Regions from separate parts of the Shewanella sp. SR1 genome, predicted to be linked through region 1. Evidence: predicted binding sites of a transcription regulator. Region 1 holds the regulator's gene; each other region holds the start of a gene.

The links. The regulator MetJ, encoded in region 1, represses methionine synthesis genes. The targets are predictions, from matches to a motif close to TAGACGTCTAGACGTCTA.
Region 2: the regulator MetJ is predicted to act here: its motif matches at 2,491-2,508, upstream of metE (5-methyltetrahydropteroyltriglutamate--homocysteine S-methyltransferase).
Region 3: the regulator MetJ is predicted to act here: its motif matches at 8,585-8,602, upstream of msrA (peptide-methionine (S)-S-oxide reductase MsrA).

What each region holds. Positions count from the first base shown of each region.
Region 1 covers NZ_JAJAEF010000011.1:146,786-157,677, forward strand. Annotated here, with positions in the region: gene phsA (thiosulfate reductase PhsA) at 1-412, shown strand, start outside; gene KV201_RS12635 (4Fe-4S dicluster domain-containing protein) at 425-991, shown strand; gene nrfD (NrfD/PsrC family molybdoenzyme membrane anchor subunit) at 994-1,941, shown strand; gene KV201_RS12645 (sulfite exporter TauE/SafE family protein) at 2,047-2,790, opposite strand; gene metJ (met regulon transcriptional regulator MetJ) at 2,872-3,186, opposite strand; gene metB (cystathionine gamma-synthase) at 3,399-4,562, shown strand; gene KV201_RS12660 (bifunctional aspartate kinase/homoserine dehydrogenase II) at 4,574-6,967, shown strand; gene metF (methylenetetrahydrofolate reductase) at 7,185-8,072, shown strand; gene KV201_RS12670 (methyl-accepting chemotaxis protein) at 8,147-10,048, opposite strand; gene slyA (transcriptional regulator SlyA) at 10,270-10,743, shown strand; gene KV201_RS12680 (HlyD family secretion protein) at 10,752-10,892, shown strand, end outside.
Region 2 covers NZ_JAJAEF010000001.1:35,177-46,068, reverse strand. Annotated here, with positions in the region: gene KV201_RS00220 (TonB-dependent receptor) at 1-403, shown strand, start outside; gene KV201_RS00215 (HDOD domain-containing protein) at 684-1,412, shown strand; gene KV201_RS00210 (LysR family transcriptional regulator) at 1,513-2,418, opposite strand; gene metE (5-methyltetrahydropteroyltriglutamate--homocysteine S-methyltransferase) at 2,619-4,889, shown strand; gene queG (tRNA epoxyqueuosine(34) reductase QueG) at 5,106-6,308, opposite strand; gene KV201_RS00195 (ABC transporter substrate-binding protein) at 6,485-7,282, shown strand; gene KV201_RS00190 (GGDEF domain-containing protein) at 7,279-9,201, opposite strand; gene KV201_RS00185 (phosphatase PAP2 family protein) at 9,357-9,881, shown strand; gene KV201_RS00180 (DUF3069 domain-containing protein) at 9,918-10,352, shown strand; gene KV201_RS00175 (NAD-dependent malic enzyme) at 10,481-10,892, opposite strand, start outside.
Region 3 covers NZ_JAJAEF010000003.1:112,248-123,139, forward strand. Annotated here, with positions in the region: gene KV201_RS03905 (glutamine synthetase family protein) at 77-1,411, shown strand; gene efp (elongation factor P) at 1,569-2,129, opposite strand; gene earP (elongation factor P maturation arginine rhamnosyltransferase EarP) at 2,175-3,353, opposite strand; gene fldA (flavodoxin FldA) at 3,440-3,967, opposite strand; gene ybfE (LexA regulated protein) at 4,022-4,294, opposite strand; gene KV201_RS03930 (DUF2788 domain-containing protein) at 4,305-4,526, opposite strand; gene KV201_RS03935 (alpha/beta fold hydrolase) at 4,628-5,404, opposite strand; gene seqA (replication initiation negative regulator SeqA) at 5,702-6,244, shown strand; gene pgm (phosphoglucomutase (alpha-D-glucose-1,6-bisphosphate-dependent)) at 6,327-7,979, shown strand; gene msrA (peptide-methionine (S)-S-oxide reductase MsrA) at 8,093-8,572, opposite strand; gene astE (succinylglutamate desuccinylase) at 8,915-9,949, shown strand; gene KV201_RS03960 (thiamine pyrophosphate-dependent dehydrogenase E1 component subunit alpha) at 10,112-10,892, shown strand, end outside.

The sequences.
Region 1 (10,892 bases):
GGTGATCAAGTTCCGCGAAGTGAATCTTAAAAAAGCAGATGAGCTGTACTTTATCCAAGGCAAAGTGGCGGTGCACACCAATGGCGCCACCCACAATGTGCCTATGCTCGCTAACCTGATGTCGGATAACGCTGTGTGGGTTCACCCCGTCACAGCGGGCAAGTTAGGGATCAGCAATGGCGACCCAATCCGCCTCACCAGCAGTGTTGGCACAGAAGAAGGCCATGCCTTAGTCACGCCGGGCATTCGCCAAGATACTGTGTTTGCTTACATGGGCTTTGGTTCTAAAAACAAAGAGTTGGTCAGAGCAACGGGCAAAGGTATCCACTGCGGTAACTTACTGCCGCACGTGACGGCTCCTGTGTGTGGCATGACAGTGCACACCACGGGCGTCACGCTGGCAAAGCGCTAATCGGAGGCTTAAATGAATAAACGATATGTAATGGTGCACGACGAGAATAAGTGCATCGGCTGCCAAGCTTGTAACGTGGCGTGTCGCAGTGAAAATGGCGTACCCGAAGGCGTTACTCGTCTGCAAGTGCGTGTGGAAGGCCCCTTTGGTGAGATGCCCAATCTGCACTTCAAATACCACAGGGTATCTTGCCAGCAATGTGAAGATGCGCCCTGCGTTAAGGTGTGCCCAACGGGCGCGGCCTATGTGGGTGAAGACGGCATTATCTCTATCCATACCGAGAAGTGTGTCGGCTGTATGTACTGTGTGGCAGCGTGCCCTTATAAAGTGCGCTTTATGAACCCAGAAACGAAGGCGGCGGATAAGTGTAACTTCTGTAAAGACAGTCGTTTGGCGCGGGGCGAAGAGCCAGCGTGTGTGACTGTGTGTCCAACCGATGCCTTAGTGTTTGGCGATGCTAATGACCCGCAGAGTGACGTGGCCATCATGCTCAACACTAAAATCACATACCAAGATAAAACCCATTTAGGCACTAAACCTAGGGTATATCGCGTTCCTACCAAAAGAGGGGGGATTTGATTATGAACAATACTTGGGGCGACATGGCGCAATATGATCCTGTCACTTGGCACTGGGTCATCGCCGTTTACCTGTTTATGGCGGGGTTATCCGCGGGCAGTTTATTGATTGGCATTGGTTTACGCTGGGCGAATAAGGAGCTCAGCGCGGGAGCCGAAAGCAGCATTCTTAAGGCGGCTGCCATTATTGGGCCTGTGGCCATTAGCTTAGGTTTAGCCTGCTTAGTGTTTGATTTAACCAAACCCTTCCACTTCTGGCTGATCTTAATTCACTATAACTTCCAGTCTGTGATGGCCATTGGGGTGCTGGCGCTGCTGGCGTATTCTCCCTTAGCCTTTGCGTACGCCATTATTGTGCTGCGGGATGACTTACCAAAATGGGGTTTGGGTTTCCTAGCGCCTATCGCTAAGTTACTTATGCCATTTCGAAAGCTGATTGAAGTATTGTTGTTTGTCCTCGCCATTGGCGTAGGGGCTTACACTGGCTTCTTAATTTCGGCGATGAATGCTTACCCTATGCTCAACACTGCGGTACTGCCTGCGCTGTTTTTAGTGTCGGGTTTATCGGCGGGCGCTGCGGCAAACGCGGTACTGGCACTCTTGCTGTTTAAGACTGACAGCCACGATAAAACTTTAGTCAAGATGCACGGTTTAGAGTTGCCTGTGATGGCGATTGAAATCTTGTTCCTGTTCATGTTGTTCTGCGCCTTGTACTTCAAGGGCGGCGCGGCGGCTGCGGCCTTAGCGTCGTTAACCTCTGGGCTATGGGCAAGCGTGTTCTGGATAGGCGTCGTCGGTATAGGTTTTGGTATTCCATTGCTGTTCATGTTGCTACCAGCCGCGACTCGCCATACTAAGGGCGCAATGATCATGGTTGCCTGCGCGAGCTTAACCGGCGTACTCGCTCTAAGACACTTTATTGTGTACGCAGGGCAAAGCTATTTAAGCTGAGTGTAAGCTGGCTTTAGATATTGATAGATAAAGAAAAGCACTGACAATGTCAGTGCTTTTTTATTGTTTGAATCTTCAGATGATTTGCCAATACAAGCAGGACGCTTATTGGGGCAATAACTCGATAACCGATTTCACCGTTAGCACTAAGGCGCTGATACTGCATAGGACTAAGGTCGCCATTTTAGTTTTATCTTTATCGACACTGCCCACTAATCGCCCCGCGACTAAATACCCTAAAAGCACTGAAGGCAGCAACATTAACGACAGCCACAGGTGCTTCAATTCTAATAAGCCAGTGATCGCCAAAATGACCATAGCTATGGTGGAGCTAAAAATGAAGAAGGCCGACAGGGCGGCACGAAACTGCGAAGCGTCTTTGCCTGACAATAGAATCGCCATCGGCGGGCCACCAATAGCGGCAATATTACCGAAAATCCCCGAGACGACGCCCGCCCCAAAGAGGGTTTTCTTATTCACTGGCAGGCTGAATTTATACAGGCTGAGTATAACCGCGACAGCCACAATGGCGGCGATGGATAACCCGAGTATGGGCTGAGGCGCAAACAGCAACAGACTCGCGCCGATAAAACCACCGGGCACGCGACCTATAAGCGCATATTGCAAGCCATTGAATTCTAAATGACCACGTTCCCGGAATAAGGTCAGTAGCGAGATGGTAAATCCCATGGCAATAACGGGACCCGGTACGAGCTGCGGATCGACGATATACAGCAAAGGACTGGCGACAACCGCTAGGCCAAACCCAATCAGGCTCTGGGTTAAGGCGCCAAGAAATACAATCAGTGAGGCCAAGGCGAGAGTCTGTGGATCTATCATAGAAAACATAGGATTCCATATAAACAAAAAGGGATCGTTAACGATCCCTATTGATGAGCACTGTGATGTAACTTTGCCAGCGACAAGTCGCTATTCCATGTCTTCCCACTCGATCCCCATCTCGTCCATCAGCAACTTGGCTTCGGCGGGAATGCTGTCTGGGCTATCTTTTGACAGATCTTCATCGTTAGGCAATGGCTGGCCAGTGTAGGCGTGCAAAAATGCCTCACACAACAGCTCGCTGTTGGTGGCGTGACGCAAATTATTGACCTGACGACGAGTTCGTTCGTCCGTAAGGACCTTAAGCACTTTGAGCGGAATAGACACAGTAATTTTTTTTACTTGTTCATTCTTCTTGCCATGTTCAGCATAGGGGCTGATGTATTCCCCATTCCATTCAGTCATTGACTCACCTGTTATAACGCTAAATTCGGGGCAGATTTTAAACCCTTACAAAGAACAGTCAAATTATTGCTACTATTTCTTTGTGATTGCAAACAGATTTCTTTATGTTCAGACGTCTAAACGTCTTCACGCCTATTGACGATGGCCTTGGGCTTAGGTACATTTAGACGTCCAGACATCTCTATCAGTCTACCGAATTTAGGAGTCCACCCATGGCAGAGCGTCAATTAGCCACACTGGCAGTGCGTCAGGGTATCGAAAGCGATACTCAATATGGCGCAGTTGTGCCACCGATTTATTTGTCGACTAATTACGCCTTCGATGGTCATAAAAATCCTCGCGAATTCGATTACAGTCGTTCAGGCAACCCAACACGCTGTATTTTAGGCGAAGCATTAGCGCAATTAGAAAAGGGCGCCACTGGCATAGTGACCTGCACTGGCATGGCGGCCATCACCCTAGTGACCACTTTGCTCGGCCCCGATGATCTATTGGTGGTGCCCCACGATTGTTACGGCGGTTCTTACCGTTTATTTACTAATTTGGCGAAGAAAGGCCAGTTTAAGCTGATTGTGGTTGATCAAACCGACAGCCAAGCGTTAACCGCAGCGATCGCGCAAAATCCTAAGATGGTGTGGCTCGAAACCCCGTCTAACCCGCTATTGCGTGTGGTGGATATCGAGGCTATTGCTAAGGCAAGCCATGAGGTCGGCGCGCTGGTGGTGGTCGATAACACTTTTTTATCGCCGATATTGCAACAACCCCTATTGTTAGGCGCGGATATCGTTATCCACTCCACCACTAAATACATCAATGGTCACAGCGATGTGGTTGGCGGCGCTGTGGTTGCCAAAGATGCACAAATTGGCGAAAGCTTACATTGGTGGTCGAACACGTTAGGCTTAACGGGATCGGCATTTGATAGTTACTTAACCCTGCGCGGCCTACGTACCTTAGCGGTGCGAATTCGTGAACATCAAGCCAATGCCCAGCGCATTGTTGAGGTGTTAACGCAAAGCTCTGTGGTGAGCAAAGTTTATTACCCTGGTCTTGCGGATCACCCAGGTCATGCCATTGCCGCCAAGCAACAAAAGGGCTTTGGCGCTATGCTGAGTTTTGAGCTCAAGGGCGGCGAGGCCGAAGTGGTGGCCTTTTTAGGTGCACTCAGCTTATTTAGTGTGGCGGAAAGTTTAGGTGGCGTTGAAAGTTTGGTGGCCGTGCCCGCAACTATGACCCACAGAGCCATGGAGCCGCAGGCGCGTTTTGAGGCAGGCATTAAGGACACCCTATTGCGTCTATCGGTGGGTATTGAAGATGCCGCCGATTTAGTTGCAGATATTCAAGCAGGATTAGCCGCCGTTGCGGCTTGTCAGTAGAGGAATAATAGATGGCACGTTGTCACTTACATAAATTTGGTGGCTCCAGTTTAGCGGATGCCGATTGTTATCGCCGAGTCGCCCATATCCTGTTAACCCACGGTCATAGCGATGACCTTGTGGTGGTCTCTGCGGCGGGTAAGAGTACGAATTTCCTGTATAAATTATTAGCGCTGCGTGATGCGGGTCAGTTGTGGCAAGAAGAATTACAAGTGCTGACCAGCTACCAACAGGGGTTGGTAGAGCAGTTATTGTCGAACGAACAAGCCCGCGATCTGCGCGAGCGTTTGGCGACAGATCAGGCGCAGCTCATCAGTCTATTGTCCCTCGACGAACGTAACGAATACCAAGTTAACCATGTGGTGAGCTTTGGCGAGCGTTGGTCGGCACGTTTAATGGCGGCGCTGCTGCGCGAATCAGGCGTGGCCGCAAGCCATGTGGATGCCTGTTCAATTTTAGTGGCCGATGAAGCCGCCGTGCCGCAAATTCGGGTGCAGGAATCCCGCGCAAAAGTACAAGCGCTGTTGGCCGCCCACCCAAATGAACGACTGGTGATCACTGGATTTATCTGCGCTAACGAGCGCGGCGATACTTTATTACTTGGTCGTAATGGTTCCGATTTTAGCGCTAGCTTGATTGCCAGCCTTGCCGATATTGAGCGCGTGACCATTTGGACCGATGTGGAAGGGGTGTTCAACGCTGATCCTAATAAGATCAACGATGCTAAATTACTGAAAAGCATGTCACTTGCCGAAGCCGACCGCCTAGCGCGTTTAGGCTCGCCAGTATTGCATTCGCGCACTTTGCAGCCTTTGTTCAATACCGAAGTGAGTTTAGCGGTGCGCTCAAGTTATGCATCACACACCGACTTTACCTTGATTGCGCCCCACAGTTCGTCTGCGAGCGCGCCTGTGGTGACGAACCTCAATGCTGTCGTCTTGTTCGGCTTTAAGCTCACGGGTGAATTAACGAGCTTATTAGATTCGTTGATCGCCGCGGGTTTAACGCCATTGGCCCATTGGACGTCTGCCCATCAAAGGGTTGAGCTTGCCTATACCGCTGAAAATCAAAAACAAGTGCAAAGATTACTCGATACTCATGCACAAGCATTAGGGATCAGCGAACAACAGATCAACACAGATCTCGGCTTAGTGGCGTTAGTGAGTGCCGATGCTGAACATTATCGCCGTAGCTTCGCCCGTTTATTAAGTCGTGATGCTAAACCTTTGTTTAGTGGTGACTTAAGCTTAGTGACGCTGGTGCCTCAGTCGCAGGTGAATCTGTTGACGCAAAAGGTTCATCGCCGCTGCGCTGGGCCGCGTAAACGCATTGGTGTCTTGCTGCTCGGCGTGGGCAATATAGGTGAGGCATGGGTCGATTTGTTTAAGTCTGTGTCGCCATCACTGGACCATGAACTCGAAGCTAGCGTTGAGTTAGTCGGTTTAGTCAGTTCGAGTAAAGCCTTGATTAAATCCACAGGTATTAATCTTGCCGCGTGGCAGACTGAGTTTAATACCGAGGCTACGCCTTGGCAGTACGAGCACTTGTTCGAGCAATTAGAGCAAGTTAACTGCGATGAGCTGGTGGCCTTAGATATCAGTGCCAGCGCCAGTTTGACGCTGCAATATCCAGAGCTGTTCGAGCGTGGCATCCATGTGGTGAGCGCGAATAAACTCGCAGGCTCGGGTCCACTGCCTTTCTACCGTGAGTTAAAGCAGCAACTGGGTAATCGTCGTTTATTTTGGCGCTATAACGCCAGCTGTGGCGCAGGTTTGCCTATCCAACATGCGTTAAATGATCTGCGTAACAGCGGTGATAGCGTTGAAGCCGTGGGCGGGATTTTCTCTGGCACCTTGTGTTGGTTGTTTGAGAAATACGATACCAGCAAGCCTTTCTCTGAATTAGTGATTGAAGCCAGAGGCTTAGGCATCACTGAACCCGATCCCCGCGACGATCTGTCCGGTCGTGATATGCAGCGTAAATTGCTCATTTTGGCCCGTGAAATTGGCCTTGAAATCGAGCTTGAAGATATTGAATTACGCTCATTAGTGCCAGCCGATTTGGCGGATATTCCCTTAGATCAATTTCTCGCCCGCATTGCCGAGTTAGATGCCGATCTGCTGCAACAATACGGTGCGGCGGCCGAGCAAAATAAGGTGCTCAGATACGTGGCATCCTTAGATAACAGCGGCTCAGAGCTTAAAGCTGAAGTCGGTTTGCAGTGGATTGATGCCCATCATCCCTACGCTAATTTGACCCCTGGCGATAACGTGTTTGTGATCCGCAGCGTTTTCTATCAAGGCAATCCGCTTATCATCCGTGGACCGGGCGCCGGACGCGAAGTGACAGCGGCAGCGGTGCAGTCGGATCTAACGCAGATCTGTCGCGATCTCTTGCAAGAGTAGACTGAAATTCAGCAGCTTAAAGGACTCATTCGAGTCCTTTTTTATTGGCTAGAATAAATCTATCGAATTAACCGAGATTAAATGCGGTTTATGGACATTTTTTGGCTTGACTTACATCTCAGTTTCTCTAGTATATGGACATATAGATGTCCAAACGTCCATTTGAACTAATTCATAATAGCAAAGAGTAGCGCCAAGGGCGGTTGAGGAATTACACATGGCTTTTCATCACGCACAACATTCACAATCGCTGAACCAGAGCTTGTCTGAGCTTAATGGCGATATTAATGTTTCTTTTGAGTTTTTTCCGCCATCGACCCCCGAAATGGAACAGATCTTGTGGAACTCTATTCGTCGTTTAGAGCCGCTTAATCCTAAGTTTGTGTCTGTGACCTATGGCGCTAACTCAGGTGTGCGCGACCGCACCCACGGCGTGATTGAGCGTATTCAACAGGAAACGGACCTTGTTGCCGCGCCGCACTTAACCTTAGTGGATGCCAGCGATGAAGAGCTGTTAGAACTGGCTAAGCATTACTGGAAATCGGGCATTCGTGACATAGTGGCACTGCGGGGCGATTTACCTACGGGCAGCCCCAAGCCCACTCGTTTTGCGGTGGATTTAGTGCGTTTACTGCGCTCTGTGGCCGACTTTGATATTTCCGTTGCGGCCTATCCAGAAGTGCATCCCGATGCGAGTAATGCACAGGCGGATTTGATCAACCTCAAGCGTAAGATTGATGCGGGCGCTAGCCGTGCCATTACCCAGTTTTTCTTCGATGTGGAATCTTACCTGCGCTTTCGTGACCGCTGCGTCGCCGCCGGTATCGATGTTGAAATCGTGCCAGGCATCTTACCTGTGACCAACTTTACCCAGCTAAAACGTTTCGCGGGCATGACCAATGTGTCGTTACCGGGCTGGCTACACAAGCAATTCGATGGTTTAGAAAACGATGCCGGTACACGCCAATTGGTGGGCGCAAACGTGGCAATCGACATGGTAAAAGTCCTGTCCCGTGAAGGCGTGAAGGATTTCCACTTCTACACCTTAAACCGCGCCGAACTGACCTACGCCATTTGCCATACGTTAGGTGTGCGCCCTAAGTAAAACATCAACAACATAAACTAATAAAAACGCCGCAGATAATGCGGCGTTTTGCTTTGTGGTAATGGGTGTAGGTGTTAGATCCTAAACTGTGCCAGTAGCACTTGCAGGCGAGCCGCAAGCTGTGCAAGTTCGTCGCCAGCCCGCGCAGTGTGCACCGCACTATTGGTTGTCGTCGTAGCAATATCGTTGATGTTATTGATATTTTTGTTAATTTCTGCGGAAACAGCACATTGCTCATTTGCCGCGCTGGCGATCTGGATGTTCATCTGGCTAATGGTCGAAACCGCTTGGGTGATGGCCACGAGTTCTTCACCCGCTTGATTAACTTGGGCAACACAGCTTTGAGTAGTGCGTGAACTGGTTTCCATCGCCGAAACGGTAGATTTGGCTTTAAGCTGTAGCGCTTCAATCATTTTTTGAATTTCTGTGGTTGAAGCTTGAGTGCGAGTCGCAAGGGTGCGAACTTCATCGGCTACCACGGCGAATCCTCGTCCTTGCTCTCCGGCTCTGGCGGCCTCAATTGCAGCATTAAGCGCCAGCAAGTTGGTCTGTTCGGTAATATTGCGGATCACAACTAATACAGAATCAATTTCGGCAGTATTACGTTCGAGTTCATTAATGGCATTGGCGGCTGCGGCGATTTCTTCCGCTAATACAGCAATCGTCGCGACGACTTTTTGCACTACGAGTTTGCCTTGTTCGGTTGACTCATTGGCGTGATTGGCAGCATCCGCGGCATCGGTCGCATTGTGGGCAACCTCTTGAACAGTGGCGGCCATTTCATTCATTGCGGTGGCGACCTGTTCGGTTTCAAGATTCTGACGATTGGCCATCGATTGAGTTTCGTGGGTAATGCCCGACATCTCTTCCGCTGAGGTTGCGAGTAAACTCGTGGCATCAGACACTTGAGTCACAGTGTGGTGGATTTTCTCCACAAAACGGTTAAATGCCTGCGCTAACTCGGCGATTTCATCCTTACTCGTTATGGTAATTCGACGGGTTAAATCGCCTTCGCCTTCGGCGATGTCATTCATGGCTTGGGTTGTTTCTGCTATTGGGCGGGTAATGCCCTTAGCAATAAACCAAGCAATGGCAGTGCCGATTAACATTGCAGCGAAACCGATGAGGATCAACTTGAGGCGAATATCCGCCATGACTTGCTCTGAATGGCTTCTGTCCATCGCAATATCCAGTACCCCAAAGACTTGTCCCGAGTAATCTTTTATGGCGTGGCGATACAAAGCGAAGGTTTTGCCCTCTAAGCTAATAGTGCGAATCACTTCGTTGCCTTGCATCACGCTATTGAGTTCACTTATGGCCTGAATATCGGGCGTGAACGTGGCGCCAAATGCTTTAAAATCCGCGCCATTGGGCAACAATAATGCGATTTCAGCTTGATAAGCATCTTTAAAACTGTCGAAGAAAGGTTGTCCAAAGGACATACCAAATTCCACAGAGCCTGTGTGTTGGCCTTGATAACCCATGGGCACTAAACCGCGAATCCCTAAACCTTCAACACCATATTCCAAACCGTTTAAGGGCTGTTTTGTGGTGTTGGTTTCCACAATCGTTTTACGAATTGCAGTGAGATCATCACCGAATTTTTCGGGGCGATGTAATCGTAAAAAAGAGGTTGCTGGTGGCGTATGAAACTGAAATTGTTGTACGTCGAAATCTTGCTTAAGCTTGGCAAACAGGGGCAGAGTACGGTCTTTGAGTGCAGGGCGATCCCGTTCGGCGAAGTTACTTTGGATCTCTGGCGTCAGTGAAACTATCGTTGCCATGGCCTGTGCGAGTTTACCGGATGAGGCTATGTTGGCTACCGCAGTTTCGTACAGTTTATGCAGTTCTCTTTGCTCAGATTCTTTCACCTGACTGCTGAATTCCGACAGGACTAGCAGCATGATAAAGCTCATCATGGCCAACAGTAATAGACATATCCCAACCACAATCCTCGTACTAATTTTTAAATTCACCAAAGCCAACCTCCCAGTTCACTTCATCAGTCTGATTTATCTTTTTAATATTATAGAGATACGGCTGACTATATTTGAGATGGCGCCAGCCTTTTGGATTATTTGTTTCCCTATGCGACATTTTTGCGCCATAGGACACAGAAAATTTTTTATAGGAGCACATTTACTTAGCCTGCTAACTAAGTATAATGCTTAGCACGCTAACTAAGTGGGTGAGCAAGATGCAAAAAGAATTAGAGCGATTGAAAGAGTTATCACTGGCGGAGCATTTAGGCCGTCTGCATCGATTGTGGCGTACCGTGGCCGATGTCGAGCTGGCACCTTTGGGATTAACTCATCCCCGCTGGACGGCATTGTGGAAATTACTGCGTTTAGGCGACGGCGTGAGCCAGAAAGTGTTGGCCGATGCCTTAGAAATTGAATTGGCTTCGTTAATGCGCACCTTAGGGCAATTAGAAGAGCAAGGTTTAGTCGAGCGTCATTGCTGCGACAAAGATAAGCGCGCAAGGATTGTGACGCTAACGCCTGCGGGATTGGATGTATTAAAGCAAATGGAAGCGCGGATAATTCAGGTGCGCCGTGAGTTATTAGCTGGGATCAGTGCCAGCGAGCTCAGCGAATTTGAACGCATTATTAGCCTGATTAGTGACAACGCCAGCGCCAAATTGGCCAAGGCAACAGCAACCATTTTGTGAGAAAGAAGATGACACCGGATCAACAGTTTGCCCGTTTAGTAAAATTTGCCATGTTCGGCTTTGTGATGGTTTTTGGCTATTTTATGCTTGCCGATACTATGATGCCATTAACGCCGCAAGCCATGGCGACGCGTGTGGTGACTAAGGTT
Region 2 (10,892 bases), on a different contig from region 1:
GACTAAAGCAGTACAACTAGGGCTTGAGTATAACTATATCGATGCCGAATTTACCGACGGTAACAATGATGGCAAGGAGCTATCTTGGGTGGCAAAACACACGGGGCGCGGATATGTCAGTATGGATTTTGCTGAGCATTTCCAAGTCTTTGCCGAAGCTATCTACACGGGTGATCGCTTTGTGGAAGGTGATAACGGTAATGAAGGCGATAAGCTGGCCAGTTACGTGCTCGGTAATTTAGCCTTGAACTACAACCGTGATGCTTGGCTTGCCAGCCTGCGTATCGATAACCTATTTGATAAAGACTATGTCAGCGCAGGCTATTACGGTGGCCTTTGGGGTGATAGTTATTACTCTGGTCGAGGCCGCGATATTCGTTTTACCCTTGGTTATCGCTTCTAGGCATTGATTCGCCAGCTATCGATAAAGCCAGACTCAGTCTGGCTTTATATTTTTTAGGCTTGGTTCAAGGAATAAATCTTAAAATAGGTATAGTCTTGAATATCGTTTCAGTAGAGTGGTTTAATTGTCGTTATCTATAGTGATTAGCGGGCAGCAATAACTAAACAGTAGTAATTTATGTTTTACTCTGCTGTTTATGGCTGAAATTCTTAGTATTTTAGGTATGATGTGAGCTGTAACCGAATCATCTTATTGTTAATAAACAGGTGCAAAGTGTCTTATGACTGATCTTGAGCAACAGGTTTTTACTCAAGTTAGAGCTATCATAGCGAACGAAGAGCAAGTGATTGGCCGCAGAGGGATTTTAATTCCACTCAAAAAAGCGATCCTCGCTGAAGGCGACATTCGTAACGTGATCGACATTATCTCGAGCGATCCCGCATTGGCGGCGCACATGCTAATGCGCAGTAATTCCGCACAGGCAGCTGTAGTGGAAAATCATAAAACTCGCTCGTTGAAAGAAGCTTTAATCCGCTTAGGTCAAGTGAATATCTATCGTTATGCCTTTACGTTTTATCTGAAAGAACGCCTCGATGAGCTGCCGCAACCTTATAAAAAGTTAGTCCAAGGTTATTGGAAGTTGACTGAAGATATTGCAACAGATGCGGTGGACAGTTTAGCGGAGATGGAAGGCGTTGAGGTTGATGCTGATGAAGTGCAAACCTTGGCCCTGTTCAGTGTGTTCGGCCAAATTATCGCGCTCACGGCATTTGCCTATTTAAATGCTAATGCCGAACAATCATTCCCTTTAAGCGTGATTAAGTCATTGATTGATAATCAACAGCAGACTTTGACCATAGAATCATTCGAAGCGTTAGACTTAGATCAGGACTTACGCCAAGAGTTTATGATTGCCCATAATTTGCGTCAGACCCGCAATTCGAATTCCCCTGGTTTAATCTTGCGCCGCGTATTGTCTATGCGTGGTCTGTTGATGAATCCGTTGTAATATTTCGATGCATTAAATCGCTGTTTGATCCTATGAAATAGTCATTAGATTCATTAAAAAAGCCTGCATCAGCAGGCTTTTTTGTTAGGTTTCACCTGTGTTAATTTGTCTTCTGCTGGCGGGATAAACCTTCACTCGCCACCAGTTGTAACCAATTTTGGATCAAGGCTGAGTTGGCGCTATGGCGGCGATAGGCACCAAACAGAGGACGTTTTAAACCTTCTTGCCCTAGCTTCACTGTGGTGAGGCTTAGGCCATGTCCTTCATTTATCGACCAGTTCGGCAGTGCGGCTATGCCGTCTTTACAGGCGATGCGTTGCAGTAACATCATGGTTAAATCACAGGTTTTCTGCTCACCCGCTTCTATACCTGCGGGCTCTAAAAAGTGGCGATAGATGTCTAAACGCGTCAGTGGTACGGGATAGCTGATGATCGGTAAATGCGCTAATTGCTTAGGGGTGACATAGGCTTCTTTTGCTAGAGGATGATCTCTAGCAACCACTAACTTCACTTCAAAATCAAACAAATGCTGATAAGCGAGTGAATGCCCAGGCACAGGATCTGAGGTCAGCACTATATCCAGTTCACCCATTTCCAAGGCATTGAGCGAGTCGAACAAGTGACGGCTCGACAGATCTAACTCCGCTTGGGGATAGTCTTGTCTAAATTGCTCCATCACAGGCATTAACCAGCGAAAACAGCTGTGGCACTCAATACCAACCCGCAACTGATTGGTTTCGGTTTCAAGGCCATTCTTAAGATCTGTCTCGGTTTCTAACACCTTAGGCAAAATCTCTTCCGCGAGATGAAGCAGGCGTGCACCTTCTTGGGTGAATGACAGCGGCTTACTCTTACGCACAAAAATAGGCGAGTTAATCCTTTGCTCCAGCTCCTTAATCTGGTGGGAGAGGGCGGATTGAGTGACAAAACGTTTTTTGGCTGCGCCCGCCAAACTGCCACTTTCCTTCAGGGCCATTAAGGTTCGCAGATGTCTTAGTTCGATCATGTTCACTCCAGGTGAAATTCGCTCATGTTGTGCTTGAAATCAATTCGGTTGCTGGAATAGAGACTAACACAATAAACTTCTAGACGTCCAGACGCCCATTGTTATTTATCAAGGCGGAAATGCTGAAAAGTGCCAAGAGAACACAATCTGGTGGGTGCAAGTGCCGAATATGGCTTATCTCAAATAAAGGAAGATAGGGTATGCAATTAAATAGTCTTGGTTTTCCCCGTATCGGGCGTCGTCGTGAATTGAAATTTGCCTTAGAAAAATACTGGCGTGGTGAGATCACTCAAGCTGAACTGCGTGAAGTGGCGAGCGAACTGCGCCGTACCCATTGGCAGTGGCAAGTTGCTGCTGGCATCGAGCAAGTGCCTGTGGGGGATTTTGCCTTTTATGATCAAGTGCTGACCTTAAGTGCGACCTTAAATGCCATTCCTGATCGCCACCGCGGCGAAGGTGCTATCGATCTCGATACTCTATTCCGTGTTGCCCGCGGCAGAGCGCCAACGGGCCAAGATGCGCCAGCTTCTGAAATGACCAAGTATTTTAATACTAACTATCACTATCTGGTGCCTGAGCTGACGCAAAACCAAGAGTTTTCGATTGCTTACGAGCAGTTTTTTGATGAAGTCAGCGAAGCGCAAGCGCTAGGCTATAAAGCCAAACCTGTGCTACTCGGCCCAGTCAGTTACTTGCACCTTGCTAAAACTGTGGGTCAAGAGTTCGATAAGTTAAGTTTATTACCTGATTTATTAACAGCTTATGCTGACATTTTGGCCCGTTTCGCCGCCCAAGGTGTGGAATGGGTACAGTTAGATGAGCCTGTGTTGGCATTAGAGTTAGACACGCATTGGCAAGCGGCGATGACTCAGACTTATCAAGCATTAAGCACTGCTAACGTTAAGGTTATCTTAGCGAGTTATTATGGCGGTATTACGCATCATCAAGCCCTCGTATCTGCCTTGCCTGTTGCTGGTTTGCACTTAGATTTAGTTACTGCGCCAGAACAACTGGCTGTGTTTGCTAATGCTCTTGGTCAAGATCAAATTTTATCGGCGGGTGTGGTCAATGGCCGTAACGTGTGGGCGGCAGAAATCGATTTGATTGCCGAGCGTATTGGCGCTGTGGCTCGTGATTTAGGCGATCGTTTGTGGATTGGCACATCATGTTCATTACTGCATTGCCCAGTCGATTTAGATGTTGAAGCCAAACTATTACCTGTGCTGCGTAAGCAGTTGGCCTTTGCTAAGCAGAAATTGTTGGAATTGAGCAAAGTTCGCCAATTATTGTTGGCGTCTAGCTCGGATGAAGCACAGAAAATCAGTGCTTTTTGTATCGCTCGTCGCCAAGCAAAAGCGCAGGCTGCAGATAAGCAAGTAGTTGATCGCGTTTCGGCATTAACCGCTGCAGATTATGAGCGGGCAAATGATTTCAGTGTGCGCCAAAGTGTGCAGCAACGAAAATACCAATTACCTCTGTTGCCAACCACGACCATAGGTTCGTTCCCACAAACACCGGCAATTCGTGGACTACGCAGCCGCTGGCGCAAGGGTGAGCTTAACGATGCGCAATATACAGAGCAGTTACAGCAAGTGACCCGCGATACTATCGATCGCCAATTAAAGCTGGGTATCGATGTGCTTGTGCACGGTGAAGCCGAACGTAACGACATGGTGGAGTACTTTGGCGAGCAGTTAGCTGGTGTTGGTTTTAGTAAAAATGGCTGGGTGCAAAGCTATGGCTCACGCTGTGTTAAGCCCCCCTTGATTTACGGTGATGTGAGTCGTCCAAAAGCCATGACAGTCGAGTGGGCAAAGTTTGCCCAGAGTCTCACCGACAAGCCCGTAAAAGGCATGTTGACGGGGCCAGTGACGATTTTGCACTGGTCATTCGCCCGTGAAGATATCAGCCGCGATGCGATTGCGACACAACTGGCGCTGGCTATCCGTGATGAAGTGGTCGATTTACAAAATGCGGGGATTGGCATTATTCAAATTGATGAGCCCGCCTTCCGTGAAGGTCTGCCATTGAAGCAAAGTGAGTGGCAAACCTATTTAGATTGGGCGGTGAATGCCTTTAAACTCAGCGCTGCTGGCGTGACTGATGAGACTCAAATCCACACTCACATGTGTTACAGCGAGTTTAACGACACGATTGGCGCGATTGCTGCCATGGATGCCGATGTGATCACTATCGAGACTTCGCGTTCACGGATGGAGTTACTCAACGCCTTTGAAGATTTTGAATATCCAAATGAAATTGGCCCCGGTGTATATGACATCCACTCACCAAACACCCCAAGTGTGGAGGCCATGGTGCACTTAATCGAGAAAGCCGCGCAGAAAGTACCTGTGCGTCAACTGTGGGTCAACCCAGATTGTGGCCTAAAAACCCGTACTTGGGATGAAGTCGAACCTGCATTGAAAAACATGGTCGATGCTACCCGCGAACTGCGTCGCCGCCTTGGCTAATATTTATGCTTGAGTGAGAGTTTTAAACTGAGCTTAATGAGTAAAAAGACAACGGATGCCTATGCATCCGTTGTCTTTTATCACTTGCGAATAAGGGAAACTCGAAGGTCGATTGGTAATGTTTAATATCAAGGTTCAATTGGCGTGCTGAGCAAATAACGACTCTAGCTTTATGATGATGAATCAGTGGCATCGGTATTGATTGGCGAGGACATCTTAAGCATCTCGAGGTAAACCCTTTTCAACAATACGCACCATGCGTTCGGTTTTGCGGCGCGCTTTTTGTTGCTCAGTTGCAGCGGTGTCGGCAAGGCGCGATTGCTGAGCATTGAGCGCCCATTCGATATGTTCACGCACTATCTCATCGATATCTTCGTTGTCATTGCGAGCGTTAAGCGCGGCAATAATGCTTGGGCTTGCGGGGGCGTTACCCAGCGCGACTGCGATATTACGTAGCCAGCGTTTATGGCCAATTCGGCGAATGGCGCTGCCTTCGGTTTGCTTTAGAAATTCGGCCTCGCTCCAAGCAAAAAGGCTGAGAAGGTCGGGCTGTTTTAACTGGGGACGAATATGGAAGTCGGTTTCGGCTGTGAGTGGCGCTTGGCGATTGATGGGGCACACGAGCTGACAATCATCGCAGCCATAGATGCGATTGCCCATAAGTGGCCTAAATTCTTCAGGAATAGCGCCTTGTAGCTCGATGGTGAGATAGGAAATACAGCGTCTGCCATCAACCACATAGGGTTCTACGATTGCACCTGTTGGGCAGGAGGTGATGCAGGCGACGCAACTGTTACAGCCTTCTTGGATTGGAATATCCACAGGCAGAGGCAAATTGATCAGTAGCTCACCTAAAAAGAACCAACTGCCCGCCTCATGGTTGAGTATGAGTGAGTGCTTACCTGTCCAGCCGATACCGGCTTTTTCGGCTAATGGGCGCTCGAGCACGGGCGCTGAGTCGACGAAGGGACGGAAATCGGCGGCATCGAAACCGAGAGTAACTAACTCTGCACTGATTTGATCCCCCAGCTTTTTAAGCCGAGCGCGGATCAACTTGTGATAGTCGCGGCCACCCGCATAACGGGAGATATAACCTAAGTTGGGATCGGTGAGATTTGTGGCAAAGCCTGCTTCGGGTGGTAAATAGTCCATCCGTACGGATATCACTCGCACTGTGCCCGGATGCAATTCTTGCGGGCGAGCGCGCATCATCCCGTGGGTGGCCATATATGCCATTTCGCCATGAAACCCTTTGTCTAGCCATGCTTGGAGCTTGGCTTCTTCGGCCGTTAAATCTGTATCGCAAATGCCAACTTGTGCAAATCCGAGTGCTTTTCCCCACGTTTTTATTTGCAGCGCGAGCCGCGACAGTGTGCTGGCATAGGATTGGTTGGGGATTTGATTGGCTAAAGTCGACATGGATTCATTGCAGTGAGGCTCTTGGCTAGGTGGCAATATGATAGCAAGTTTTCACTTGTTACGGACGAGTTTACTCAGTGAGCATGAATGAGAGGTTATTTTCTTTGGGGCATATGTTTATTTGCAGCAGGGATTGAGTCTATGATTAGGTTTAATGTTTCCCGTTTGGTATCCGTATGCTGAGTGCGTTTCCCCTTAGGGCGTGTTTTCTTGCGATGAGCTTATTAGGTCTCATGCCCGCTTTTGTTTTTGCGGCGCCTGACAAGTTGAAGTTGGTGACCGAAGCTTGGCCTCCCATGAGTTACGAGCAAGATGGTGTTCCCCAAGGTTTTGCGGTGGACTTAGTCAATATCTTGCAATCGAGACTGGGCCAGAGTGAAAAAATTGATGTGTTACCTTGGGCACGGGCGTATTCGATTGCTAATACTTCGGCGAATGTCTTACTTTTTGCGACGTCTATTAATGACGAGCGTGAAGATCATTTCGATTTTATCGGCCCGATTGCAACCAGCAAAATTGCTTTGTATGCGAGGGCGGCAGATCCCATCGCACTCGATCAACTTGCGGAGCTTCAATCTAAAGATATTGTGGGGGTTTATCGCGAATCCGCTGGGGCGCAGCTGTTACAACAAGCCGGCGTGGATAACTTGCTGGTGGCGAGTTTTCCGCAGCAATCGGCGAAGCAATTACTATTCTCTCGAATTCGTTTTTGGTGCCAAGCGGATCTAGCGGTAAAGCAGATACTTGAAGAAGTGGGCGCGAGTGAGGCCGATATACGCCAAGTGTATGTCGTATCTGAGATTAATCTGTATTTAGCCTTTTCTAAAGGGACGTCGGCGGCCACGGTCACGAGTTGGCAAACAGAGCTTGAGAAAATGAAAGACTCAGGGGAGTTTAGTCGTTTATATCAGACATGGTTTGGTGCTTTACCGCCGCCATTACAGCATCAAGTGTTTTGGCATAAAGCTGTTTAACTCTCGCACGTAGCCTCATTTTTGGCAGCTTTAACACAATTCCTTCCCGCATTTTTAGCCTCATAAAGGGCATCGTCGGCACGTTTCAGTAGGCTGGCAAAGTCTTTGTCTTGATAGGTATTTTCAATATTTGTTTGTGGCGCTAAGGTTGCGACTCCTGCGCTAACGGTCAATTTGAGTTCAGTGGGTAAATCCTCTGCGCCTAGGCGGCTAATATGAGCTTGCAACTGATGGGCAAGTTCACAAGCACGTTCAGCATCCGTGTTGGGTAAGAGAATTAAAAACTCTTCACCACCGATACGGCCAATAAGATCTTTATTACCCGTTAGGGCTTTACCTGCGCTTGCGATCGTCAGTAAGGCGCGATCGCCCAGTTCATGGCCGAAGTTATCGTTAATTTTCTTGAAGTGGTCAGCATCAAAGATAATCACCGAAAAAGGGCTTTGTTGTTTTAAGGCTTGCTGAAAATACTGCGCGGCTTGGGCATAAATATGCCGACGATTAGGGAGCTTGGTGAGGTAATCTGTGAGGGCGATGACCTGCAGTTGGCGATTTCTCTGTACTTGTTTATACGCAAATATCGACACTATTGTCAGGATAAAGCCCGTCAATAATAAAATAATGTGTTGTAATGATTTGTTTTTCTCGAGTAGCGCAAGTTCTTGTTCTTTAAGGTTTTGGTTTTCAATCAAGCGCTGATTTTCAGATTCAATCCGACTGGTATCAAACTTCACTTTTAACTCTGTGGTTTGATGGGAGAAAGAGTTGTCATCGACTTTTTTGGTGAGGGCGACAAATTCCTGCAATGCGCCATAGGCCGCAGGTAAATTATTCATGGCCGCATAGACATCACTTTTCAGCTGTAATAGTTGGGTGAGTCCCCGATCATTTTGCAGAGTTCGAAAGGCTTTTTCCCCTTGTTCGAGTTCGGTAAGCGCTTCTTTATAAAGTGCTTGTTGAAACTTGATATTGGCCGTAAAGAGTTTCATAAAGCTATAAGCGGCATAATCTTTTTCGCTAATCACAGCAGCAGCTTCAGTTAAATATTTTTCCGCTTCATTAAGACGATGGAGTTTGATTAAGCTAAAGGCAATGTCCGTCGCCATGGTGGCGGCCACTTTTTCTAGCTGATGTTCCTTAAAGTATTGATAGCTGAGCAAGAAGTGATCAATAGCTTGTTGATGTTCACCCAGTTCATCTAAAGCCAGACCTATTTCTGAGGTGACATACATTGCCTGTTCTTGGTTATTGTTCTTTAAATAGAGTGCTTTGAGTTTATTGTAGTAACGGATTGCACTTTGGGGATCGCCATAACGTCTAAAGCTGGTGGCCATATCGGCAAGATTGATGTTAGCCCAGCCGGTTAAATTCAGTGACTCGTATAGATCTTGCGCTGTTATGAGGTCGTCTAATGCCGCAGAAAAATCACCAATGTAGGAATACAGAGCGCCGCGAAGGCTGCGTGAGTCGGCGATCAGTTTAAGATCCTCATGCTCATAGGCACGCTTAACGCTGAGGTTATAGCCTTCCATTGCGCTATCTACATCACCATTTAACTGCAAAAACCAAGAATGACAAAGCATGAGGTCGGTGATGAAATGCGCGGAAGCCGTTGGTGGAATATGGGTGAGTGTTTGACTCGTATTCTTAACTGCCAGCGCTATGTCAGTATCCGTTTCGGCACTTTGATCCCAGCATTTCAGTAGCTGCAGCTTTTCATTGCGGGCGACATCGTCGGTTGCAATCAGTTTGCTCAATAACGCAAGATCGCTGTTAATTGCTTCGCGGGTCATGGGCTCACCGCTTTCTAATCTTTCAAATATTTTATCAACCTGAGTCTTTTCTTCTGCCATAGCCGGACTTAGCAGCAGTAAGAGCAGCAACAAGGTAAATGATAAGTATCGGAATGGACGTAGCAAAAAAGGTATCCTGTTCACATTAAAATCAATAGCTAATAATGAGCTTAGCATAACTTGTTTGTTCATTTTGAATATAGATGCATAGCAATTTTGCATTCAGCTAGCTATCAAGGTATAAACTTCGCCTTGGAAATCATCCTAAAAAGGAATCACCCTTGAAAAAATTATTTTGTGCTGCCCTACTCATGATGAGCGGCACTAGCTGGGCGGGCTCAGATTTAGAAACGTCGGGCGATGTATTGCACTTATTGCTCCCCGCAACAGCAATGGGCGCGACGTTATTTTATGAAGACGGTTACGATGGCAGCTGGCAGTTAATTCAGGCGGCAGTATCGAGTCGATTAATTGTTGAAGGCCTAAAATATGGTGTGAGCAAAGACAGACCCGACGGTAGTGGCGACGATTCGTTCCCATCGGGTCATACTTCAGATAGCTTTATGGCGGCGACGTTTATTCAGCAGCGTTATGGCTGGCAATATGGTTTACCCGCCTATGTCGCTGCATCGTATGTTGGCTATACCCGAGTGGCGAGCGATCAACATTACCTAGAGGATGTTTTAGCGGGTGCTGCAATTGGCGCGCTAGCGGGTTGGTATTTTACTCAACCCTATGAAGGTATTACTGTCACACCGATAGCGGGTAACGGCGTTTATGGTTTATATGTGAGTGGTCAGTTTTAAGTCTATTTTTTGAATGAATGTTAATCGAGATTTTTTATGAGTGAATTATCAGCTGTTTACCGTGAAACTGCCGAGCAGATTTCTTACAATGTCGCAAATAAAGTGCTGCCAATGGCAAAACTACCTGACGGATTATTAGCCGCATATCAAAGCCTGTGCGCCGAACTGTTGGAAGACAGAGAGGGCAAATTTAGCCAAGCTTGGGCATCCTTGCCTGCCAGCGCGCGTAATCTCATGGAGCAAGCCGCATTCCATGGTTTTTATATCGCGAATGCTTGGTTGCAGTTGAGCCGTGTTGCCCAAGAGATTTCTGAGCAGGCCGATACTGATGGTGAAATCCAAGAGCAAGAATATAACGGTATCTTTACCCGTTTAGCCGATGAGTCGCTCAAAGAAAGTCTACGTAAATTGAAAAAGGCACGTACCGATCGCTCTATGCTCAATAGCTTTAAACAGGTAATGGCGCCTTAGTTTTTATTGAAATATGCGCAGAGTCTGAAAATCAAAAAGCCCGTCACTTTGCAGTGACGGGCTTTTTGCTGTTACAAACGCTTAGCTAAAGCTGCGTTGCCACGACTTAAGTCGCGGCAACGCTATGCTTAGAACGAAGTGCGTTTGTAGCGGCGATATTCTGGACTCCAGAAATTGCCTTCAATTGACTGTTGTAAGATTTCATCGCTCATTGGCAGTGTTAACCCTTGTTCAACTGCAACTTTACCCACAGCGAAAGCGATGTGTTTACTGACCGCGTGGATATCTTCGAGTTTCGGTAATAATGGGCCGCTACCGTCGATCGCCAGTGGTGAGCATTCCGCGAGTGCGCGGCTTGATGCCATTAACATGGCATCGGAAACGTGGCGGGCACCTGAGGCTAAAACACCTAAGCCAATACCTGGGAAGATAAAGCTGTTGTTACACTGGGCAATCTCAAAGGTTTCACCATCAACCACTACTGGCTCGAACGGGCTACCCGTGGCGACTAATGCTTGACCTGAAGTCCAATGCAAAATG
Region 3 (10,892 bases), on a different contig from region 1:
GCTTTTCAAATCAAAGCCTGATTATACTTTGCATCCTTCATGGTGTTATTTTCAACATTAGTGGCAAACGAATCAAATGGACTCAACCCTTCTTACTGCGTTTTTCCAGCACGGCACAATACGTGATGTCGAATGTTTATTCCCTGATATCTCAGGCTATCCAAGGGGGAAGCTCATGCCAGCCCGAAGCTTTGCTCAGGGTGCTGAGTTACGTATTGCCCAAGCGATTTCGATGCAGGCGATTACCGGTGAGTATTCCTACGATCCTATTTTCCCCGATGCTGATCCTGATCTGTTACTCGTCCCCGATTACAGCACCCTAAAAACGATCCCGTGGAGCACAGTGCCGCGGGCATTTGCCATCCATGACTGTGTGTTGCTCGATGGCAATTTATGTCCATTTGCGCCGCGCTCCATTTTAAAAAATGTGTTGGCCCGTTACCAAGCCCTTGGGTTAACGCCCGTGGTCGCACCTGAGATTGAGTTTTATCTGACTGAAGCCAATACCGATCCGAGTGCGCCGTATCAGGCGCCCATTTCACAAAGTGGCCGAGCTGAAAACGGCCAATCTGCGTTTAGCATGAATATGCTCAATGAACTCGCGCCATTTTGGGATGAGTTTAATGCCGCCATCGATGCGATTGGGATTAAAGGTGATACTTGGATCCATGAGATGGGGCTATCGCAATATGAAATTAACTTAGTGCATGGCGATCCGCTGGCCTTAGCAGATCAAGCTTTTATGTTTAAATACGCGGCGAAAGAAATCGCCATTAAACATGGCTTGAACGCGATTTTTATGGCGAAACCCATAGCAGGCCAACCCGGCAGTTCTATGCATCTGCACCAAAGTGTTGTGGATGATAAAGGCAAGAATATTTTCAGCCATGCAGATGGTAGTGACACTGAACGTTTTCACCATTACATCGGCGGATTACAAAAGTATCTACCTGATTTAATGTTGTTATTCGCACCCAATATCAATTCATTCCGACGTTACATTTCCGGCAGCCAAGCGCCGATTAATTTAAGCTGGGGCGTAGATAACCGCACCACAGGCTTACGTGTGCCATTGAGTGCTCCGGTGGCGCGACGGGTAGAGAATCGCATTGCGGGCGCCGATGCCAATCCGTATTTGATGATTGCGGCGTCACTTGCTGCGGGACTTGCGGGAATGGAAGAAAAACTATCCCCAAGCGCGCCTGAAACCGGTAGTGCTTATGAGAGCAGCCATGACTTAGCGCAGACATTTCTCGCTGCATTAACGCAAATGCGCCAAAGTGATTCGGCAAGGCGTTTACTCGGGGATGATTTTGTCACGGGTTTTGTGTCAGTGAAGGAGATTGAGTTTCAAAGTTATTTGAGTGAGATAGGTGCTTGGGAGCGACGTTTCTTAGGGCCGCAATGCTAGCGCTTAATTGCTGAGGGGATGTTGCTGGATAACGCTTTATTTCCTTGAGTGACTCAACATCCCACAAATACATCCCACAAATCACGCGACTAAAAAACAGCAACAAAAAAGCCAGTGCAAGCACTGGCTTTTCTTCGGCTGGAAACCAGAAGGGCGATTAAACGCGCTTCTTGAATTCGCCTGTACGAGTATCGATTTCAATCTTGTCGCCAACTTTCACGAAGTCAGCAACAGTAACAGTGCCGCCGCCAGTGATAGTTGCTGGCTTCATCACTTTACCTGAAGTATCGCCACGAGCTGAAGGCTCAGTGTAGATCACTTCACGTACGATAGTGGTTGGCATTTCAACAGAGATAGCTTTGCCATCGTAGAAAGTCACTTGGCAAGTTTCTTCCATACCGTCAACGATATAAGCCGCTGCATCACCTAAGTTTTCAGCTTCTACGTCGTATTGGTTATATTCTGCATCCATAAATACAAACATAGGATCAGCAAAGTAAGAATAAGTACAATCAAGACGATCTAGGATGATGTCTTCTAACTTATCTTCACCTTTGAAAGTCGTTTCAGTACCAGAGTTAAGCAGTAAGTTTTTCAACTTTAACTTAACGATAGCAGCGTTACGGCCAGAACGAGTTGTTTCAGTTTTCTGCACAACCCATGGGCTGCCATCTAACATGATCACGTTACCAGGACGGATTTCATGAGCAGTTTTCATTACACTATTTCCTATATTTAGATTTTTCTGTTTTCGCGCAGTATCTTAGCTGTTTTTAACGAACTGAACTAGTCGAGTAGCGAGATCTGCAGCATTTAATGCATTAATTGGCCATTGTTTAGCATGGTGCAACAAGGGCAAATTAACAGGATTAAGGTTTTGCCAGTGAAGGCTCACGGCAGATTGCTGTGCTTGGTTGAACGCAAGATTCAATTCAGACCAATAACAAGCAATTTTAGGTGGCAGATTATCGCAGTAAAGTTTGAGAAAAGCTTCTAATTTTACGAGGTGATAATCATCTTCTTGGGGATAAATATGCCAAATGAAGGGTTTTGCGGCCCATTGGGCGCGTAAAAAGGAATCTTCACCGCGGACAATATTAAAATCGCAGCTCCAGAGCAGGCGATCAAACCCCTGTTGGTCTGTCATGGGTAAAATATGCAGGGTTAAATTGCCATGATTTATCTGCTGACCCGGCACTAGCGCGGCAATATCACAGGGCAGTAAATGCGTCAGACTGTTTAAGCTGCGACCCTTGGGAATAAGCGCATGGATTTTCTCGGCCGATTGCTGCCATAACTCGCATAACGCCGGCAGTGCCTCGGTTTCATAGCTAAAGATGCTAATCACAGTATCTTTAGCCTCAATCCCCTTAAGACCTAGCTGACTAAAAAGCTGTAATTTGTTAGCTGAGTTAGCTTGCCAAGCATCGCGTTCGGCAAACAAATATTGCTCGCAGATGAGCCCACCGGTTTTTGCGCCAAAGCCCGGGAAGTAAAAATACTTCTTTAAACCATTGGCTTGTAATGAAGGCAAACCATGGCAGCCTTCGACCCAATCCTCAGCGCTTAAATATTCTAAATTCAACCAGATAGGCACAGATTCGGGGTCGTTCTGATGTAAATAAACCAACTGCGCTTTTACCTGTTCGGGTAATTCACAGGCAAAGGCTTCGATGAGCACAGCTCCTGCGACAAACGCTACGGGTAAAGGCTTATTCCAATGAATAATATTCACACCATTAAACGTCTGCGCGGCTTTTAGTGGATCGAGTGTCGGTAAGATATGCGAGAAGCTTGCGAGGTCGTCGACCCACAAATTAACGGGAATCTGGTACTCATTAGCCATTTGTTTGGCTAAACGCCAAGTGACGCCAATATCGCCATAGTTATCGACGACGGTACAAAAGATATCCCAATGGGTGGAGCGGGGTGTGTTGGTCATGAGTGTGGTAAGTCGTTATTCTTATTCAGAAATATAAGCATAAAAAAAGCGGCGTTAAGGCCGCTTTAATCGAATGGTTAGCCCAATTAGTCTTCTAATTCAGCTAAGCACATTTCTTCGTAAATTTGCTTAACCCAAGCATCGACACGCTCTTCGGTCAGTTCTGGCTGACGATCTTCATCGATACCTAAACCAATAAAGTGGTCGTCATCAACTTGACCCTTAGAGGCTTCAAAGTTGTAGCTTGCAGTTGGCCAGTGACCAATGATGATACCACCACGCGCCTGAACGATATCGCCAACCATGCCCATGGCATCAAGGAAATACTCAGCGTAGTCTTCTTGATCACCACAACCAAAAATAGCGACAAGTTTGTCAGTAAAATCAATTTGCTCTAATTCAGGGAAGAAATCGTCCCAGTCACATTGAGCTTCGCCGTAATACCAGGTTGGGATGCCGAACAGCAGCAAGTCATACTCTGCAATCTGTTCTTTGGTACTTTTGGCGATATCTTTCACCTCAACCATTTTTTTACCCAGTTTTTTCTGGATCATCTTGGCTACGGCTTCGGTGTTACCTGTGTCGCTACCGAAAAAAAGACCTACAGTTGCCATTGTCTATCCTTTAATGTCTAGTTCACTTATTACGTTAATCTTGCTGGTACTCGTTCAGCACTCAACTTGTTGCTGAAGAATTAATTCGATTAACTGGCTACGGCTGATGTTACTGGCCAATGCCTGCTCATTCAAGGCGTCATACAAATCTTGTGACACCTTTAACTCTATTCGCTTTAATCCGTTGGCTTTATCGCGCTGGATTTGATTGCGTTTGTTGACCTTAAGCTGCTGGCTACGGGACAAAGGATTACTTCGTGGGCGGCCCCGGCGCTTTTCATTGGCAAAAAGGTCAATGGTGGTTCTGTCTGTCGCTTCTTTTGCCATGTTCTTATTGTTAACCGATCCCTGAGCCTTCCCAAGTGATCTGGATAATACCTTTTACAATAAACCCGGCGCAGCCGAGAAATAACACTAACCAAACAATAAATCGACCAAATTTCGGCACGTTACCTTGTTTAAGCACATCGTGGATGGCCATGCCGATAAAGAAAAATATCGAGGCAAAAAACAGGTTCAGGCCGATGGTTTCAATTTGTTCCATGTACTGAGATAACATACTTTCTTAGTCCTCGAGAGTGTTCTAAGGCCAAAAGAGGCGCGAATATATCACATCAAGATGGCGGCTGCCATATGCTTTAGGTCAAGTTTGCTGCTGATTTACATTGCTTGTTTGTCAATAAATTCAGACACAATCCGGTTAAAGATGGCGGGTTTCTGTGCATGTAACCAATGACCACAGCCTTCGAGGGTTTTCGCTTGCGCTGCAGGGAATTGCGCCATGATAGCGCTTCTGTGCTCACCAGTGACATAATTTGAGTCACCACCGCGAATAAATAGACTCGGGCCACTATAGCTTTGCACTGGATTCGGCGCCTGATTGTGCCAGCCAATAATGTTCGGATAACAAGCCTTTAGCCCAATTAAGTTCAGCTTCCAACGAAAACCCGTATCGGTACGTTGCAGGTTTTTGAGTAAAAACTGTGCCGTGGCTTCGTCGATACCTTTGTCTATTAAGTGGTTAAGGGCAAAGCGTCTGTCGGTATGACCTTCTAAGGGCAGACTTTCTAATGCGGCAAACACTAAGTCATGTCTTGGCTCATAGGCGACGGGGGCAATATCTGCTGCCACCATGCTGATAATGCGCTCTGGATGAGCTAACGCTGTCGCCATGGCGATTTTACCGCCCATGGAGTGACCCACAATATGGGCGCGTTCAATAGCCAGTTCGTCGAGTAATGCAACCATGGCTGTGGCGAGGCGAGGGTAATCCATCTCATCCCAATGCTCACTTAAACCATGATTGGGCACATCGACACGAATAACCTGATACTGGCTTTCTAATACTTGCCCTAGGCCTTTGAGGTTATCTAGGTTGCCGAACAAGCCGTGGATCAAGAGTACTGCGGGTCCTTGGCCTGTAGAAACAAAGTTCATAGTGATTCCTGTTGGATGTGTTTAGCTTAACGTGGCGCGAATTGTGCCCTTAATGCCGTTGGCTTGACAAGTCAGTTGCTACTTTGGCGTGTATGCGGCGATGAACTTGGGCGCTTTTTCGGCAATTGTCGATTATCTGCTAGTTTGCTGTGCTATTTCACGCATTTTTAGAATAATGGCGCTTTATCAGATTGATAGACATGGATACACTGGTAACCGATCGCAATGATCTGCCCCGATCGCTGTGGTACACTTTTTTCGGTTAAGCCTGTCGAATAACAAAGGATAATTAAGGTTATGAAATATATCGAAGTTGATGAAGAGCTCTATCGTCATATTGCCAGCAAAACAGAACGTATTGGTGAGAGCGCCTCTGACATTCTTCGTCGATTACTCGGCCTGTCCGTCGATGCGGTCGAACCACCTCAGCCTTTGGCGATAAGCCAACCAAGTTTAGAGGCTGAGCCGATTCAAGCTGTTGCGGTGCAAGCCGCACCTGCTATGAATGACTTCAGCCGCTTAGTCGATGAACATCTGTTATCGCAACAAAAAGGCGCGGTAGGGCGTTTCCTCTTTTTGCTCGAAAGTCTGTATCAATTAGCCCCAGAGCAGTTCTCGCAAATTCTGCAGATCCAAGGGCGCGATCGTTTGTATTTTGCCCGCTCGAAAGAGCAATTACTCGAAGCGAGTGCCTCGGCGAATCCTAAAGAAATCGGTACCAGTGGTTTCTGGGTGACAAGCAACAACAATACCGCCAAGAAACGCACCATTTTATCTGAAGTCTTAGTGCAATTTGGCTGTGATGCAACGGTTGCAGCTGGCATCGCCGAGCGCGTTTAATCCGCGGGTGAGCCGTTTCATCAGCTATTGAGCTAAGTTTAATCATTGTTTTTAATTGTAATTGAGTGCAGGAGAGCCATAGGTGGCAATACATCAAAGGGCAGGACAAATCGCTAATCAGACGGATCTGGTCAATATTCCAAAACTGATGAGCCATTATTACAGCATCACGCCAAATATGGATGACGTACAACAACGCGTCACCTTTGGCACTTCTGGGCACAGAGGCTGCGCCTTTAATGGCAGTTTTAACCAACAACACATTTGGGCGATTACCCAAGCTGTGGTGGATTATCGCCAATCGGTGAATATCAATGGGCCGTTGATCCTTGGGATTGACACCCATGCGTTATCCTACGCCGCTTATTTATCGGCCATTGAAGTGCTGGCGGCAAATAAAGTCACAGTGCATATCCAGCAGAATGATGGTTTCACGCCAACACCAGTGGTGTCCCATGGGGTGATTTGCGCCAATCGTGAAGCCAATATCACAGGTGCGGCACTATCCGATGGTTTGATTATCACGCCTTCCCACAATCCGCCTCAAGATGGCGGGATCAAATACAATCCACCCCATGGCGGACCAGCAGAAGGAAATATCACGGCTTGGATTGAGTCGCGTGCCAATGATTACTTGCGCCAAGCGTTAGCTGGAGTGCAAAAATTAGCGTATGCCGAAGCGCTGGCCTCAGGCTATGTCAACGCCATTGATTTGATCACGCCCTATGTGGCTGATTTAGAGAATGTTATCGATATGCAGGCGATTGCCAACGCTAAGCTGCGTATCGGTGTGGACCCGCTCGGTGGTTCAGGGATTTTCTATTGGGCACCGATTGCCGCGCGTTATGGGCTCGATATCACCTTAGTTAATGATAAAGTTGACTCAAGCTTTAGCTTTATGCCGCTGGATAAAGACGGCAAAATCCGCATGGATTGCTCGTCTCCCTATGCGATGGCAGGGTTACTCGCCCATAAAGAATCTTATGATTTATGCCTTGGTAACGATCCTGACTATGACCGTCACGGCATTGTCTGCCCTGGTACCGGCTTGATGGACCCTAATCACTACCTTGCAGTCGCTATTGATTATTTACTGACGCAAAGACCGGATTGGAGCGATACCTTAGCCATAGGTAAAACCTTAGTCTCGAGTGCGCTTATCGATAAAATCTGTGCTTTCCACGGCAAAAAATTACTCGAAGTGCCTGTGGGCTTTAAGTGGTTTGTCGATGGTTTAGCCGAAGCCACCATCGCCTTTGGCGGTGAAGAGAGCGCTGGCGCGGCATTTTTACGCCGTGATGGCACTACGTGGTGTACAGATAAAGACGGCTTCATTTTAGGGTTACTTGCCGCAGAAATTCTTGCGGTGACAGGTAAAACTCCAGGTCAACGCCATCAAGAGCTAGTAAAACAATTTGGCCAAAGTTTCTATAAGCGTATCGATAGCCCAATAAGTCTTGAAAACAAGGCCAAATTTGCGTTATTGAATGCAGAAACCTTAAATGCCACTGTGCTTGCGGGTGAGGCAATCGAAAACGTGTTAACTCATGCGCCGGGCAATAATGCGGCCATTGGTGGCATCAAAGTGACTACGGCGAATGGTTGGTTTGCGGCGCGTCCATCGGGCACGGAAGCGTTATTTAAGATCTACGGCGAGAGTTTTATCAGTGAGCAGCATTTAGCTGAAATCATCAAAGATGCGCAGGCATTAATTGATAAGGCGCTGAACGCTTAATGCAGCAGTAGGTTTATAAAGTATCAAAAACAAACGCACTCAGATTTGAGTGCGTTTTTGTTTGTGTCTAATGTCAGTTATGAGTAGTTGATCTCATGCTGATTTGACTGTATTTAGTACTCGATATGACAACTCGGTAAGTTATTCTTATCAATGTAATTTTGGTGATATTCCTCTGCCACATGGAACTGTTGTAATGGCACAATTTCAGTCACGATATGGCGCAATCCCCAACGACCTGAGCGGGCAAAAGCTAATTTTGAGGCTTCTGCCGCGGCTTTTTGTTCACGGTCATGGAAGAAAATCGTGCTGCGGTATTGAGTGCCTATATCTCCACCTTGCATGTTCAGACTGGTTGGATTGTGGTTTTTCCAAAACACGTCGAGTAAAGCTTCATAACTGACCAAGGCAGGGTCAAATTCTACTTGTACCACTTCGGCGTGGCCCGTTTTGCCTTTTTTGACTTCTTCATAGGTCGTCGCGCTATTATTGCCGCCCATATAGCCGCAGGTGGCATTCGATACGCCATTCACTTGTCTAAAAAAATACTCTACGCCCCAGAAACAGCCGGCACCAAAGGTTGCTAACGCCATAATTAAATCCAATAGAAGTCTAGATGGCTAAGGATTGTGATAAAACTCGCGCGCAAAAGCAAGCCTCTAGCAGGAATATTTATGCTGGACGATTTTTCGATAAGGTGATGGGAAATTTACACTCGGCATAGCAAAGCGCCGCGTTGATCTTATTCCGTTCAAAACTGGGTCCTATGGCGATAAATGTCTGAGAACAGCATTAAAAACATGTGTTAGTATTGAAGCCGCTTTTTAAGGTGCGAGTCAGCCTAACCGCGGTGAGATGAATGCTTGAGTGGTTATTGCTATCTGCACTGATGCTATTGCGCCGTTACTGTTACACACCATTATAAGGAGAATTCTGTGTTACAAGCTCTGTTAGATTCAAAGGATTTTTTAGCGCTCACCTTAGCCCATCCTGAACAGTTCGATGGCGAGTTTACATTTAGCTTAGGCGACCATACCCAAGTTGAAGTCTGGGATACCGGCGTTATCGTTTTTGAGCCCGCCCAGAATGAAGGAAAAGATGTTGTCCTTTCTTGCGGTGTTCACGGTAACGAGACCGCGCCCATTGAACTCTGCAATGGCTTAATTAAGCAGCTTTTACAGCAAAAGATCATTGCTAAACAGCGCACTTTATTCCTGATTGGTAATCCATTAGCGATTAATAACGGCACGCGGATTATCGATGAGAACATGAATCGTCTCTTTAGTGGTGAGCATTCCAATCCTCCGGGATTAGTCAATCCTGAGCGAGTGCGCGCCAAAAAACTCGAAGCCTATATCGACCGTTTTTATACCGCGGTTGCCGATGGTCGTCAGCGCATTCATTATGATCTGCACACGGCGATGCGCGCCTCGAAGCATGAAAAGTTCGCTATTTATCCATATCGTCCAGGGCGTGCCTTTAGCGGCGAGCAAATCATGTTTTTAGCCGCAAGCGGCGTCGATACGGTACTTTTTCACCACGAACCGACCACGACCTTTAGCTATTTTTCCTCCGAACGCTACGGCGCCGATGCCTTTACCATTGAGCTTGGCAAAGTGTATCCCATGGGGCAGAACGACATGACTCGTTTTATTGCGACCCATGAAATGTTTATGCGCTTGATCACCGCTAAGCCGTTGGAGTTAGATGCATTTGATGCCGATAAGGTTAACTTGTATCAAGTGTGCCGCGTCATCAATAAACATTTCGATGATTTTGAATTTACCTTCGCAACCGATGTCGAAAACTTCAGATCTTTCCCGAAGGGCTTTGTATTAGCGCGGGAAGGTGGGCAAGAAATTAAAGTGGAACATGAGTTTGAGTCTGTCGTGTTCCCTAATGCCAAAGTGCCTATTGGCAATCGCACTGTGATTTGCCTGATCCCTGCAGTGAATGCGGACGTGCGTTAGGCTTGTAAAGCAATATATACATGCGAGGCAGGGATAACTTGTGGTTTGAGCTATGCCAATGGTTGATAGGTAGTTTACGTTAACGTAATGTTCGTCGGGCATATTCGTATAAACAGACGCATCAAAACGCTTTGGTGCGTAATGAGATAACAAGAGCACAATATGAGCAAAGCAACACTCAACACTGATACAGTGCACCGTGTCGGCTTCTTGGATAAGGCATCGCTACACATTCCTATCCTTCGAATTCTACAAGCCGACGGCACCACTTATGAAACCGCGGTTTTGCCTGTGATAGATGAAACCTTAGCCACTAAAATTTACGATACCTGTGTATTCACTCGGGTACTCGATGAACGTATGTTAGGTGCCCAGCGCCAAGGGCGCATCAGCTTCTATATGACCTGTACAGGTGAAGAAGCGGCGATTGTCGGCAGTGTAGCCGCACTCGATCAAGAAGACGTTATCCTCGCGCAATACCGTGAGCATGCGGCGCTGCGCTATCGCGGCTTTACCACTGAACAGTTTATGAATCAGATGTTCAGTAACGAGAAAGATCTTGGTAAAGGTCGCCAAATGCCAATCCATTACGGCAGTGCGGCATTGCATTATCAAACGATTTCTTCACCCCTTGCGACACAAATCCCGCAGGCGACCGGTGTGGGCTACAGCTTAAAAATGCAAGGTAAGCGCAACGTCGCGGTTTGCTATTTTGGCGAAGGCGCTGCATCTGAAGGGGACTTCCATGCCGGTCTAAACATGGCCGCAGTATTGAAGTGTCCAGTGATTTTCTTCTGCCGTAACAATGGCTACGCCATTTCAACCCCAACTGAAGAGCAGTTTGCCGGTAACGGTATTGCGAGTCGCGGTGTGGGTTATGGCATGCACACCATTCGTGTTGACGGCAATGACATGTTGGCCGTGTTAGCGGCAACACAGCAAG